Regions from separate parts of the Pseudoflavonifractor sp. genome, predicted to be linked through region 2. Evidence: predicted binding sites of a transcription regulator. Region 2 holds the regulator's gene; the other holds the start of a gene.
The links. The regulator NrdR, encoded in region 2, represses ribonucleotide reductase genes. The targets are predictions, from matches to a motif close to CACNANATNTNGTG.

Region 1 (4,723 bases), on a different contig from region 2:
CGGCGATGATGGACAGGGTGCCGGTGGGAGCAATGGTGGTGACGGTGGCGTTGCGGATGGGCTTGCCATTGCGGTAGGTGCTCTCATCGAAGAGGGGGAAAGCGCCCCGGACCTGGGCCAGAGCCTGGCTCTCCTCGTGGCCGATGGTGTTGACCAGCTCCATGACCTCCCGGGCCATGGCCACGCCCTGGTCGCTGTTGTAGGGGATGCCCATATAAAGCAGCATATCCGCAAAGCCCATGACGCCCAGGCCGATCTTCCGGGTGGAGCGGGTCATGGCGTCAATCTCGGGCAGTGGGTACTTGTTGACCTCGATGACGTTGTCCAGGAAGTGGACGGCGGTGCGGATGGTGGCGGTGAGCTTGTCCTTGTCCAGCACCCAGCGGCCGTCCTCCTCCATCAGGTGGGTCACCAGGTTGATGGAGCCCAGGTTGCAGGCCTCATAGGGCAGGAGGGGCTGCTCGCCGCAGGGGTTGGTGGACTCGATCTCGCCCTGCTGGGGGCAGGGGTTGTCCCGGTTAAGCCGGTCCAGGAAGATGATGCCGGGCTCGCCGGTCTGCCAGGCGGAGGAGACGATTTTCTCAAAGACCTCCCGGGCGTTGAGGGCGCCGGTAACCTTGTGGGTGGCGGGGTCCACCAGCTCGTAGCTGCCGCCGTTCTCCACGGCCTGCATGAACTTCTCGGTGATGCCCACGGAGATGTTGAAGTTGGTGATCTCCTTGGTGTCGTTCTTGCAGGTGATGAAGTCCAGGATATCGGGGTGGTCCACCCGGAGGATGCCCATGTTGGCGCCCCGGCGGGTGCCGCCCTGCTTCACCGCCTCGGTGGCGGCGTTGAACACCTTCATGAAGGAGATGGGGCCGCTGGCCACGCCGCCGGTGGAGTTGACGGTGGAGCCACGGGGACGCAGGCGGGAGAAGGAGAAGCCGGTGCCGCCGCCGGACTTGTGGATGAGGGCGGCGTTCTTGATGGCGTCAAAAATCTCCTCCATGGAGTCCCCTACGGGCAGGACAAAGCAGGCGGACAGCTGGCCCAGAGGGCGGCCGGCGTTCATCAGGGTGGGGGAGTTGGGCAGGAAATCCAGCCCGGTCATCATGTCGTAGAAGCTCTGGGCGGTGGCAGCCACGTCGGCCTTGGGGTCAAAGGCGGCGTCCGCCGCCGCGATGGCGTTTGCCACCCGGTGGAACAGGTCGTCCACAGTCTCGGTGGGCTCACCCTTCTCGTCGCGGATCAGATATCGCTTCTCCAGCACGGCTCTTGCGTTCTCGGAAATCGCCATGTCGTTCTTCCTCTCTTCTCGGTAAGTTTATGGGCCGTGGGGCTGGGCCGCCCGCTCAGGCCAAAGCAAGACCCGCCCTCACAGTGAGGCGGGTCGGATTTGTCACGCAATATATTGTATCATGATGACAGCTTCTGTCAACATGTTGTTCTTCCTATTCCGTGTAGAATTTTAGCCCTCATTCTTGTTGAAAAAAAGCGATTGACAGCCCCGCAGACGGACACACGGGGAATTTCGCCTTGACAGTATTGCCTCCCTGTCATACAATTTAGGGTACCCATTGTCCCCATTTTCCCCATCCAGGGGGCAAAATCCGTCTTCACCAGGAGGGATGCAGTCATGCTTCATCTGGGATGCTCAGGCCGTTTTCCCTCCGGGGAGCGAATGTGAAGGGCCTCCCACCGGAGCCGGGCGGCTCCCATCTACAAAAGCGGAAGGAGACTTCACCGTGATAGAAATTCAGCATTTACAAAAGACCTTTCCCACGCCGGACGGCGTGTTCACCGCCCTGGAGGATGTGAGCCTCACCATCGGGGACGGCGATATCTTCGGCATTGTGGGCATGAGCGGCGCGGGTAAATCCACTCTGGTGCGCTGCATCAACCTGCTGGAGCGGCCCACCTCCGGCAATGTGATCATCGACGGAGAGGACATGACCGCCCTCTCCCCCAAGGCCCTGCGTGAAAAGCGGCGCTCCATCAGCATGATCTTCCAGCAGTTCAACCTGCTCATGCAGCGCACCTGCCTGGACAATATCTGCTTCCCCATGGAGATCGCCGGGGTGCCCAAGGCCAAGGCCCGGCTCAAGGCCAGAGAGCTGCTGGAGACCGTGGGTCTGCCCGACAAGGCCGACTCCTACCCCGCCCAGCTCTCCGGCGGCCAGAAGCAGCGCATCGCCATCGCCCGTGCCCTGGCCAGCAACCCCAAGGTGCTCCTGTGCGACGAGGCCACCTCCGCCCTGGACCCCACCACTACCCGCTCCATCCTGCGGCTGATTCAGGACATCAACAAGCGGCTGGGCATTACGGTCATCGTCATCACCCACGAGATGGCGGTGGTGGAGGAGATCTGCTCCCATGTGGCGGTGCTGGAGCACGGCCACGTGATGGAGACCGGTACAGTGGAGGAGGTCTTCTCCAACCCCAAGAGCGAGGCCGGCCGGCGGCTGGTGTTCCCCGACGGGGTGGCCCTGGAGCAGTTCCCCGTGGCCAAGGTGGTGCGGGTGGTGTTCAACGGCGGCTCCTCCTACGAGCCCCTCATCTCCTCCCTGGCCATCGACTGCGGCGTGAAGGTAAACATCCTGGGCGCCGACACCCGGAACATCGACGGCAAGGCCTTCGGCTCCATGCTGCTGGGCCTGCCCCAGGACAGCGCCGAGGCAGCCAAGGCCATGAACTATCTGAAAAGCCAGCGTGACGTCACCGTAGAGGAGGTGCAGGACTACCATGGATGAATTTATCGCAGATCTGCAGGCAGCCCTCTCCAGCCCCGCCATGTGGGAGGAGTTCCGGGCCGGTACCTGGGAGACCCTATACTCCACCGTCATCTCCACCTTTTTCGCCTGCGTCCTGGGAATGATCCTGGGCGTACTGCTGGTGGTGGGTGAGAAGGATGGCATCCGCCCCCTGCCCTCTCCTGTGATGCGGGTGCTCAATTTTGTCATCAATATTCTCCGCTCCGTGCCCTTCCTTATCCTGATGCTGATGGTGCTCCCCCTGAGCAAGGTGCTGCTGGGTACCCGCATCGGCACCCTGGCCTCCATCCCGCCCCTCATCATCGCCGCTGCCCCCTTTGTGGCCCGGCTGGTGGAGACCTCCCTGCACGAGGTGGACAAGGGCGTCATTGAGGCGGCCCAGTCCATGGGCTGCTCCCCCTTCCAGATTATCTGGAAGGTCATTCTGCCCGAGAGCAAGCCCTCCCTCATCTCCGGCGCCACCACCGCCTTTATCACCATCCTCAGCTACGGCGCTATGGCGGGTGCCATCGGCGGCGGTGGCCTGGGCAAGATCGCCATCAACTACGGTTACAACAAGTACAACCCGGCCGTCATGCTCATCGCGGTCATCTTCATCGTCATTCTGGTGCAGATCTTCCAGTCCCTGGGCACCTGGCTGGCGGTCCGCAGCGACAAGCGGCTCACCCGCACCCGCCGCAGAAAGAAGCTCAAGAGCAAGTAACCCATACTGTGCCTTCCGGCAGGCCGCTCTCACAGGGCGGCCTGCCTTGTTTTGTTTTTCACAAACTTTGGACATTTTTTGTCTGAATCCACGTTTTTTCTCTCCTTCCTCTGGCTTGCCAAAACTTTTTCATCGTTCTTTTGTTTAAAATGTACAATTGACTTTCCCGTTGGCGGGGTATACACTAGTCCCAAGTTCCAAGACAACTGAACAGGCTTACCCAAAGGCAAGGAAGAGAAGAGTAAGCTGGGAGATACGTCACAGAGAGCCCGGATTGGTGGAAACGGGTACGGAAGGCCTGGCCGAACATGGTCTCGGAGCCGCGCACCGAGTGTATCTGCATTAGGCTGCGACGGGAGCGCCCGTAACAGCGCAGGAGTATCGGAGTTTCTCCCGTACTTCATAAGGCCCGTATCCGTGAGGAGCGGGTGAAGCAAGGTGGTACCACGAAGCCAAAGGCTCTCGTCCTTGATGATGCATCAAGGGCGTTTTTTTGTACCCTGAATCGATGTCGGCTGCTCCGGCGGTACCCCGGAACAGTTTACATAATCCTAATCAATCCAACAGAAAAGGAGAAATACATCATGAAGAAGCTCACCTCTCTGCTCCTCACCGGCGCGCTGGCTCTGGGTCTGCTGGCCGGCTGCTCCAGTTCCACCGGCGGCGACACCGGCACCCCCCAGTCCTCCTCCCCTGCCCAGCCCTCTGCGTCCAGCTCTCTGGAGGGCACCACCATCACTGTGGCCGCCTCCCCCACGCCCCACGCCGAGATTCTGGCCGTGGCCAAGGAGGTCCTGGCCGAGCAGGGCATCACCCTGGAGATCAAGGAGTTCACCGACTACATCCAGCCCAACCTGGCCACCGAGGAGGGCGAGGTGGATGCCAACTACTTCCAGCACATCACCTATCTGAACAACTTTAACGAGGAGAACGGCACCCACCTGGTGAGCGCCGCTGAGATCCACTACGAGCCCTTCGGCATCTATGCCGGCACCACCGCCTCCCTGGCCGACCTGCCCGACGGCGCCAAGATTGGCGTGCCCAGTGACCCCTCCAACGAGGGCCGCGCCCTGCTCCTGCTCCAGCAGGAGGGCCTCATCACCCTGAAGGAGGGCGTGGGCCTGACCGCCACCAAGCTGGACATCGCCGAGAACCCCAAGAACCTGCAGATTGAGGAGCTGGAGGCCGCCCAGCTGCCCCGCTCTCTGGACAGCCTGGATCTGGCCGTCATCAACGGCAACTATGCCCTCCAGGCTGGCCTGAACGC
Region 2 (4,723 bases):
CCAGTGGCGGCATAGTACAGGGCAAACTCCGGACCACAGGCGTAGGTATCCTCAGCCACAGCCTGTTGTTCCTCCCAACCCTGATAGATGTAGGTAGTGACATAGGAGGTCTTATCGTAGGATCCGTCCGCACCATATGCCTTTACATATCCGTCCTGTCTGGTGGCCTCCATTCTGGACGCCACATCCGTCAGAAAAGCGCTAAAGCTCCCGTAGAGGCTTTCCACCGTCGTGCGGGCGCTGTTATCTGTATGAGGATACAGGTCCACAGGGTGAAGCATCGTCCAGGTGTCCGGTCCGGTCTGGATGCTGCCCTCTACTGCGTCCCCCTTGGCATTGAGTCCGGCAACCGCCACACAGTAGGTCTGACCGTCCTCGTCCCAGACATAGGTGATACCGTCGCTGAGGGTGACCAGATACGTGGTGTCATACTCCGCAGGAAGGGTAGTCAGCTCAGACTGGGCTTTCTGGATACCGGCGGTCATATTGGTGCCGCTGGTGGTTGCAGCGTTGACAAAGTTGGCCTTGGTGTCCTCCAAGTCTGCGTCATTCTGAATGTCCTTCCATCCGGTTGCCGTCGCCGTGCCGGAGAAGATCACCACATTATAGAGAATGTTGGTATTGGTTTTGGTCTTCAGTTCGTCCAGCATGGCGGCAGCCTCGTCCCGCATGCCCTGGCTGGTGGATTTATCCAGCAGGAACATGACTGCCACATTTTCCTTCTCCTCTGTCGCGCCCACAGACAGGGAGACGGTCGTCTTGTCGTTTTCATCCAGCGGTGTGGCGGTCTTGTCCACCGTGACCCCTTGCTCCGTCACCGGACCCGGGTTTCCGCCGGAGGACTCTGTGCCGTTTGCCAGAGCGGCAGTGCCCAGCAATCCCAGCACCAGGCTCAGCGTCAGCAGCATCGCCACCAATTTCTTACACTTCTTTGCCAACATGTTTCAATTCCCCTTTCAATCCTTGAGGTTGAAAATGCGGCAGTCGGACGGGCATGGCGGACAGGGCGCGCCGCTTTAGCCTCCTGACTTTGCGTCCCGGTCTTTCGGCCGGTTTGCCCTTTCGTTACCGGAAGAATTCCTTCATTTTCAGTACCTTTTCGTCCCTTTCAGGAACAAAAAACACGGTACCTTACTTTTCTCTTCCGTCTGTGAACCCACTATACCATACAAGAGTTACATTTTGGTCACATTTTAAAAAAAGTTTTGGAAATTTTTTCTTTTATTTTCTTATTTTTCGTTACCGTTTCTTTTCCCTGCATATTATGCCGCCGGGCGGTGATACTGACTTTAATCGAGCTGTCTTTGGGAGGTTTTCTCATGGTCATTGCCTTTCTGCGCACCATCATTCTCTATCTGCTGATTATCGCCGGAGTGCGGCTGATGGGCAAACGGCAGGTGGGTGAACTGGAGCCATCAGAGCTGGTGCTGGCCCTTATCATCGCAGACCTGGCCGCTGTACCCATGCAGGACTTCGGTATCCCTCTTCTCTCCGGTATTATCCCTATTCTGACGCTGCTGTGTATTACTATGATCATCTCAGTGCTCACCATGCGCAGTGTGCGTTTTCGGGCCATCATCTGTGGAAGGCCCAGCATCATTGTGGAGGACGGAAAAATTCTGCAAAAGGAAATGAAAAAGAACCGCTTCACTGTGGATGAATTGATGGAAGAACTGCGAATGAAGGGTGTCTCCGACATCAATACGGTTAAATACGCCATTCTGGAGACAAACGGGCAAATTTCCGTTCTGCCCCGGGCCGGTGAGCTGCCTGTAACAGCCAGTCAAATGGGCATACAGACAGCGGAGCCAGGGCTGCCGCTGGTCATCATCAATGACGGACGGATTCTGGACCACAATCTCCGTGCCAGAGGGCTTAACCGCACCTGGTTGGATCGGCAGCTGGCTGCCCACAAGATAACCTCCGCCGGAGATGTATTTCTGCTCACTGTGGACGGGCAGAATCAAATCTATCTGGCGGCAAAGGATGTGACTGCCAAATGAAACGGCTTTGGATTGCATGTGGTATTCTGGCCGCCCTTTTCGCCGCCACGCTGTACAATGCCGGTTATCTGGACCGTCTCACCGCTTCCCTCGCCGACCAGCTCACCCAGGCGGAGGCCTGGGCCGAGGCCGGCAACTGGGATGAGGCTGCCCGGCTCACGGAAGAAGCCTTCCGGGACTGGGAATCCCACACGCTGTACCTTCATGTGCTCCTCCGGCATGCGGATACCGATGATATCAACAGCGGATTTCAGGAGGTAGGGGAATTTATCACCTGCGAGGAGAGCGGTGAGTACTCCGCTGCAAATGCCCGCCTTATCACCCAAATCAGACTTCTCTATGAGGCAGAGCAGCTCTCGCTGAAAAACATTCTCTAGCATGATATGTATCATATAATCAGAGGCCGGTATCCTTCCACAGAGAAAGGATACCGGCCTCTGATTGTTTTTGAAAAAAAAGAAATCTGGAATCGTTTGATTCCAGACTTCTTTTGGCAGCGGGAGAAGGATTCGAACCCTCACAAACAGAGTCAGAGTCTGTCGTGCTACCCTTACACAATCCCGCTATTTCGTTTCGCTCACTCGCAAGCGCAGGATTTATTATACCAGAACCTCGAGATTTGTCAAGAAGAATTTTGAAATTTTTTTATTTTTTTTGCACTGGAATCTATCAGGCTCTTTTGGGCTGTTTTTATGCCTTTTTCCCCGCTTTTCTCCGGCAAAAAGCCGTCCGGAAGTGAGGCCTGTGCCTCGCCTCCGGACGGCTCCGGCTGCGGCTTAGTACTGCTCGGGACGGTTGCTCTTGTTCTGAGCCTGGTCCTTCTTCTTGTTCTGAGGATTCTGACCATTGGTCTTATCCTGAGGACCCATGTTGGTTTTGTTCTGCTTTTCGTTCTGCATAAAGCTCACCTCGCTTTCACTGGACCTATTATTCCCCCTGTACACCGGGCCCTATACTCAAAAACTTCACTCTGGACAAAATTTTTTCCAAAGAAGTAATACCACATTTGTCCAGCCCGTGTTATACTTATTGAGACGAGCCCCACGACATATTTCAGATAGGAGGAGTCGGCCATGAGATGCCCCTTCTGTTCCAACCCCGAGAGCAAGGTTGTGGACTCCCGCCCCTCAGACGAGGGCGCCAGCATCCGCCGCCGCCGGGAATGCCTGGTGTGCCACAAGCGCTTCACTACCTATGAGACCATGGAGAGCCTGCCCATGGTGGTAATAAAGAAGGACGGCAGCCGCCAGACCTTTGACAAGAGTAAGCTGCTCAACAGTATGATCCGCGCCTGTGAGAAACGGACCGTCCCCTTTGATACCCTCAGCCGCATCGCTGACGAAATCGAGCTCACCCTCCAGAATGAGATGGACCGCGAAATCCCCTCTGCCCGCATCGGTGAGCTGGTGATGGAAAAGCTCAAGGACGTGGACGAGGTATCCTATGTCCGCTTCGCATCCGTATACCGTCAGTTCAAGGACATCAGCACCTTTATGGAAGAGCTGAACAAGCTGCTCAAAGAGCGCTGAACCTTCCCGCTTCAAAATGAAAAGACACCAGAGACTGCCCGTATCCGCAGTCTCTGGTGTCTTCTTTTTATTCCGTGTCGTCCGCTGAAGAGGATTGCCGCGGCTTTACAGTGTCTGTCCCGCTGTCCTCCCGTATGGAGTCAGAGGGCTCAGGCTGTCTGGGCGTTACCATTCCCCCGCTCTGGCTGGGAGAGGGACTGGCACTCACCTGCTGAGAGGGCACCACCTGCTTCTCACTCTCCGAGGGTGCCGGGGTGGATTCCACGTCCTCCGAGTGGCTGGGCCGGGGAGCGGGTTCGCCGCTCTGCTCCGTGCCCGGCGTTTCGGAGGGCTGGGGCTGCGCTGTTGCCGAAGATATAAGCAGGCCGAGTGCCATACCAATCACCAAGAGAAGTGCGGCCGCGGAGAGCATAAGGGCTACAAAAGCGGGGCGCAGCTTTCTCTGCTTTTTGACGTGTTTTCCGTTTCTGCGGCCTGTATCCCTGCCCAACAGGTCGAGGTCTCTGGTGTCCAGTACATCCCGCAGGATTTCCTCATCCTCCGGGTGTATCATACCGGAGTCCAGCAGGGCCCGAAGTACCTCCCGGTCGTACCAGCCGTCCGTGTCCCGCTTGCCGTCCAGCACCACCGGCTGGAGCATCTCCACTGTCTCCAGCACCTTGGTCAGCCTCACACTTCTTGCCTCTCCGGCATCCTGATACCAGAGATGCAGCTTGATCTCGCCCACCTTCTGCTCGATCATCCGGCAGGCCAGCAGCTCGGAGTACAGCGCCGCCCAGTTCTTCCCGGTCTCCAGCCACACGCCCAGCCGCTGTTTCCCCCGCAGAACCTTGAACAGCTCCGTCAGCCGGTCCAGCAGGCGGGGCCAGGCCTCGCCCCACTTCAGCTCCGCCGCCTGGAGCAGCTCGGCCACGCCTGCGTCACGATAGCCGTTGTCTTCAAAATAGTCCAGAAGGCGGTACAGGCATTCCTCGTCCTGCTTCTCCATCTCCAGATAGGCCCGGTAGCTGGTCATGCTGTCCAGCATCTTCCGCCGCTCCTCCAGCTGCTGCTGCCAGCTCTGATACCACTTCTCCAGCGGCGCAAGCTCGGCGCCTCGTCCCACGAGGCCGGATGCCTGGGCGTAAAACTCCCGCACACTGCTCTCAGACAGTCCGGAGCGCTCCAGATGGTCTGCCGCCAGCTGAGCGA

Region 1: the regulator NrdR is predicted to act here: its motif matches at 1,385-1,398, upstream of ACOX7T_RS06755 (vitamin B12-dependent ribonucleotide reductase).

What each region holds. Positions count from the first base shown of each region.
Region 1 covers NZ_JBMNPX010000005.1:73,344-78,066, forward strand. The annotation lists gene ACOX7T_RS06755 (vitamin B12-dependent ribonucleotide reductase) at 1-1,279, opposite strand, end outside; gene ACOX7T_RS06760 (methionine ABC transporter ATP-binding protein) at 1,728-2,732, shown strand; gene ACOX7T_RS06765 (methionine ABC transporter permease) at 2,725-3,456, shown strand; gene ACOX7T_RS06770 (MetQ/NlpA family ABC transporter substrate-binding protein) at 4,041-4,723, shown strand, end outside.
Region 2 covers NZ_JBMNPX010000007.1:87,917-92,639, forward strand. The annotation lists gene ACOX7T_RS08345 (VWA domain-containing protein) at 1-941, opposite strand, end outside; cyclic di-GMP riboswitch class I at 977-1,069, opposite strand; gene ACOX7T_RS08350 (DUF421 domain-containing protein) at 1,320-2,003, shown strand; gene ACOX7T_RS08355 (DUF4363 family protein) at 2,000-2,380, shown strand; tRNA gene ACOX7T_RS08360 (tRNA-Gln) at 2,495-2,568, opposite strand; gene ACOX7T_RS08365 (hypothetical protein) at 2,780-2,902, opposite strand; gene nrdR (transcriptional regulator NrdR) at 3,077-3,532, shown strand; gene ACOX7T_RS08375 (hypothetical protein) at 3,600-4,723, opposite strand, start outside.